One region of the Parathermosynechococcus lividus PCC 6715 genome, then DNA from elsewhere that is predicted to be linked to it. Evidence: riboswitches for the same ligand, from Rfam matches in the RefSeq annotation. Region 1 holds a riboswitch; the other holds the start of a gene.
The links. A riboswitch is a leader RNA that binds a small molecule or an ion and turns the genes downstream of it on or off. The one in region 1 is predicted to bind cobalamin.
Positions count from the first base shown of each region.

Region 2: linked by a shared signal. The riboswitch ahead of BRW62_RS12495 (sirohydrochlorin chelatase) and the one ahead of BRW62_RS02605 (energy-coupling factor ABC transporter permease) in region 1 are both predicted to bind cobalamin.

Region 1 is NZ_CP018092.1:517,419-519,882, reverse strand. Features, by position in the region: gene BRW62_RS02610 (energy-coupling factor ABC transporter substrate-binding protein) at 1-133, opposite strand, end outside; gene BRW62_RS02605 (energy-coupling factor ABC transporter permease) at 126-899, opposite strand; cobalamin riboswitch at 916-1,062, opposite strand; gene BRW62_RS14570 (LCP family protein) at 1,100-1,951, opposite strand; gene BRW62_RS14565 (LCP family protein) at 1,963-2,464, opposite strand, start outside.
Region 2 is NZ_CP018092.1:2,564,746-2,567,209, reverse strand. Features, by position in the region: gene egtD (L-histidine N(alpha)-methyltransferase) at 1-927, shown strand, start outside; cobalamin riboswitch at 991-1,123, shown strand; gene BRW62_RS12495 (sirohydrochlorin chelatase) at 1,157-2,182, shown strand; gene BRW62_RS12490 (2-isopropylmalate synthase) at 2,258-2,464, shown strand, end outside.

The DNA.
Region 1 (2,464 bases):
TGTCGGTAATGAGGTCTTCCGCTTGGGCGTCGGCACCTTCAAACTCGGCGTTAACAAACAGCAGCGGTGCTGCCCCAAGGAGCACAACGGCACCAAGCAGCAGCCAAACCTGCTTCGCTTTCGAGTTAACCATGGTGACCACGCTCCTGTAACAGATTAAGGGTGCGTAATTCTGCTGCGCAGTAAGTGGTGAGCCAGTTCCAGACTAAAACCGTCAATAGCCCCTCACTAATGGCAAGGGGAATTTGGGTGATGGCAAACACGGCGGCAAATTTGCCAAATGCGGCTGCCACCCCGCCAACACTATCGGGAAAGGCTAGGGCTAACTGCCACGCGGTGAGGGCATAGGTAATGACATTAGCCGCAAACGCAGCAGTAAACAGGGCGATCGCCGGCTTTCCGGTCAGACGCAAGATGCCGTTATAGCAGCCCCATGCCACCCATGGCCCGACCACTGCCATGGAAAAGCCATTGGCACCCAAGGTGGTCAAGCCACCGTGGGCAATGAGCAACGCCTGAAACAGTAAGACCAAGGTGGCCAACACCGTCATGATGGGTGGCCGAAAAAGAACCGTTCCTAGGGCAATTCCCGTCGGGTGGGACGAGCTACCGGTGACCGAGGGAAGTTTTAACGACGATAAAACAAATGCATAGGCACCCGCCAATGCGAGTAGTAGGGTGGACTCGGGCTGTGTCTTCACCTGTTGCCGCAGTGACCAGAGTCCCCATCCCAAAAATGGCAAGAACCCTAACCACCAGCCCAGCGCCCAGCCAACGGGTAAAAACCCTTCACTGATGTGCATTGCCACTGCCGCCCTCGGGCTGGCAATCACCATATACATCACCAGCAGGGCGATCGCCCCCAGCAGAGGGAGCCGCTTCCATTGCCTGACTTTCATTCATCTGTACCTCGCAGATATGCAACAATCCTCGGCGGGCATCCTGACTCAGAGCGGCCAAAAACCGTCATCACAGTTGCGGGACAGCGCCGGACTTGCACCGGACTTTCCCCCTTGCGTTCTGTGGCTGCTCCCCACAGAAACCGATTAGCGCTATTATAGGTCAGGACTGCTCGGTTACCCTTGGAAGCGTTTGCGCCTCAATGCAGGATGTCAACCCAATCGCGGCCAATGCGCACCGTTACATCCGACGAAATCACCCCAGTTGAGTTGGCCGACACCCGCCCAACCCCCAATACAGAGCGCACCATTTGAGCTGCACCCAAATCTCCTTGCTGCGCCAAGACTTCGGTTGCGGCGGCTTCTTGGTGCCAGTCATCGCTAATGATGACATTGCTGTAGCCATGATGGTATAGAAAGTCCGCCATATCTTGAGCCGCATCGGGACTTCCCGAGGCATTTTGTAACCCGATGCGTACCGAACCACTTTCACTCCAAGTGGGGCTGGCTGACACTGAGCGCGATCGCGCTGCAAAGTAAGTCTCAACGATGCGATCGATCCCGTCGTAGTCAAGGAGCCAGTAGCTGGCATCGTACCCATCACCACTAAAGCGCCCGGGCAACAGAATCATGCGCAGATTCTCAGGATCCGTGCGCAGGCTAAATTGGGCGATCGCCATCAGTTCGCCAAAGGTCAAATCGGTATCTACGTGTTTCTGGAGAACCTCGTGGAGTTGGGGGAGCCGCGTCAACATGACTGGATTCGCTAGTTTCGTTTGCAGCGCCTTGATCAACATTTGCTGGCGTTGTGCCCGGCCAATGTCACCGAGGTCATCGTAGCGAAACCGTACAAAGCCCTCAGCCTGCTCACCGTTGAGGGTTTGTAATCCAGGGTAGAGATCAATGTAGAGTTTTTGGGTGTGATCACTGTAATACATCCGCTTGGGAACATTGACCTCTACGCCCCCCACCAAATCCACAAGGGCACGAAACGCTCCCGGGCCAATGCGAATGTAGCGATCAACCGGAGTGTAGTTCAGGGTTTGACTCACCACCTTGGCAACTAGGGGACATCACCATAGACATTGGCCGCATTGATTTTATCAACCCCATAGCCCGGAATGTCAACGCGACTGTCCCGAGGAATACTCAACACTGTGATGGTGTTGTCATCAGGGTTAAACCGCGCCAGCAAAATAGTATCGGTGCGGCCACGGAAACTTTCTGGCGAGCCTTCCGGTGCCCCCAAAACCTTGTCAACCCCTAGCACCAATAAATTGATAGGCCGACTCATCTTCCCTTGCAAGCTGCGAGCCATCACCTCAAAAAAAGAGGTCTTCGCATCGCCCCCCTGCTCTGCTTGAAAAGGCGACAGTAAGACAACACTCATTCCCGCAAAGGCCGAAATTAAAGACACTGTACCAAAGGCCGCTATCCAACCCAACACTCGCCATGGCGATCGCCGCGATCGCGCCTTAGTGTGCAGCGCCACTGCCTTTGCCCCTCGAGCCGCCGGAGCCGGATTCACTCGCTTGACCTGTTTAACGCCTCGTGCCACAACGTTA
Region 2 (2,464 bases), 610 kb from region 1:
CCTGCTGGCCAAGATGTCATTGCTGGCTTGAGTTGTTCACCGCAAAAATATTTACCCTCCTACTACTTTTATGATGCCGTTGGGTCGCGGTTATTCGAGCAGATTACTGACCTGCCAGAGTACTACCTCACCCGCACCGAACTAGCGCTGCTGAGTCAACACGCCAAAGAAATTGCCACCCTGACCGGCATCTGTGAATTAATTGAGCTCGGCAGCGGCAGCGATCGCAAAATCCGTTACTTACTCTCCGCCTATGCCCAGCTACAACCTCAGCTTGTCTATCGTCCCATTGATGTCAGTGGCTCGATGCTCAAAACTAGTGCCATAGCGCTGCTGAAGGATTATCCCCAACTGTGGATCAATGGCCTTGTGGGCACCTACGATATTGGCCTAGAGCACTTGCCCCCACCCCTTGCACCGCGACGCTTACTCTGTTTCTTAGGCAGTACCTTGGGCAACCTCTCACCGGTTGAGTGCCAACGTTTCTTCAGCCAACTGTACCGGGTGCTCAATGTTGGTGACTACCTGCTCCTAGGGGTTGACCTAGTGAAAGATACCAAGATTTTGCTTGCCGCCTACAATGATGCTCAGGGAATTACGGCTGCCTTTAACCGCAATATCCTTAGCCACCTTAACTGGCGATTTCAGGGCAACTTCGAGCCATTGGCCTTCGATCATCGAGCCATTTATAACCCAGTGGCACAGCAAATCGAAATGTATCTTGACAGCCAAAACACACAGACGGTAACCCTAACTGCCCTAGAATTGACCTGTGACATTGCCGCCGGGGAAAGCATCCTCACAGAAATCTCGCGGAAGTTTTGGCTGGATTCCCTAAGGTCAGACCTCGTGGCGGCTGGCTTGACGTGGGTTCGAGCCTTTACCGATCCAAACCACTGGTTTGCTCTATGTTTGTGTTGCCGGTGAACACACAGGAGGCGGTCTAGGGGGTAGCGAGTCCCCACCCCCCGCATAGACAGAGCCACAATACGCTCGTTAGAATTGGAAGGCTAACCGTGAAGAGCAGTTTGTAGGGAAACACCAGTGTAAATCTGGGGCTGTGCCGCAGCTGTGAGGGGAGCGATCCCTAAGCCAGAATGCCTACCTACTGCGGTTCACTCTATTTGTCTGCGTTGCACAGGCATGGAGTTATAGCGTGGTCGTTACTATTCAGCCCAACGATTCAATTCTTAATCCCCTGAGTTTTAGCCTTGATTTACCACCCTTACCCCAGCCCCGACCGCTACTGATGGTGGGGCATGGCACTCGCGATCCGCAAGGCCGCCAAGCATTTTTAGACTTTGCCCATGCGTATCATCAATTAGATCCTTGCCGCCCGGTCTTTCCTTGCTTCTTGGAGTTGACTCAACCCTCGATTTTTGAGGTTTTAAGCCAGTGTGCAGTAGAGGGCTACACCGATCTGTCGGTACTGCCGATTTTATTATTTGCGGCGCGCCATAACAAGTTTGATGTGACCAATGAACTGGATCGTGCTCGCCAAGCGTTCCCGCAGTTGCGCTATCACTACGGTCGCCACTATGGCATTGCCCCTGAAATTCTCACCCTCTGGCGATCGCGCCTTGAAATGCTCGACTCACCGGAATTTAACCCCCGAGGCATTGGCCGCGACGACACGGTGTTACTGGTGGTGGGACGTGGCTCGAGTGACCCCGATGCCAACGGCGATGTCTTCAAGCTAGCGCGGATGCTCTGGGAAGGTAGTGGCTACAAGACCGTTGAGGTGTGCTTTATTGGTATTACCCATCCCCGCCTAGAGGTAGGGTTTGCCCGCGCCAATCTCTATCAGCCGCAGCGGGTGATTGTCCTGCCCCACTTTATGTTCACTGGCGCACTGGTGAAAAAAATCTATACCCTGACCGCTACTGCCCAGCAACAGTACCCGGCGGTAGAATACGTTAACTTGCCGGAAATTGGGTTACATCCGCAGTTATTTTATTTAACGCGGCAACGGGAAATAGAAACCCTCACCGGCCAAGTGGCCATGAATTGCGAAGCCTGTAAATTTCGCTTGGCGGCGATCGCCCATGGTGCCGATCATTCCCACCATCACCACCACGATCACAACCATAACCATGAGTCTCATTCCCACGGGCATCATCACCCCAGTGTGAATTTAGATCATCTACCCAGCTACCATCAACGGATTTGGCAGGTTCCCTAGGGGGATGGCCACCTAAGGAAAATGCTAGACTAGGGGGTAATGATCCCTTTTTTCAAGCTTGGACGGGGCTTGTTTATGGCGATAAAGTATCCTCCCCAGACGGTTGATCGCGTTTTGATTTTTGACACGACGCTGCGGGACGGAGAGCAGTCTCCGGGAGCCGCACTGAATGTAGATGAAAAACTCACGATCGCCCGTCAACTGGCTCGGCTAGGGGTGGATATTATTGAGGCTGGTTTCCCTTTTGCCAGCCCTGGAGATTTTGAAGCCGTGCAGCGGATT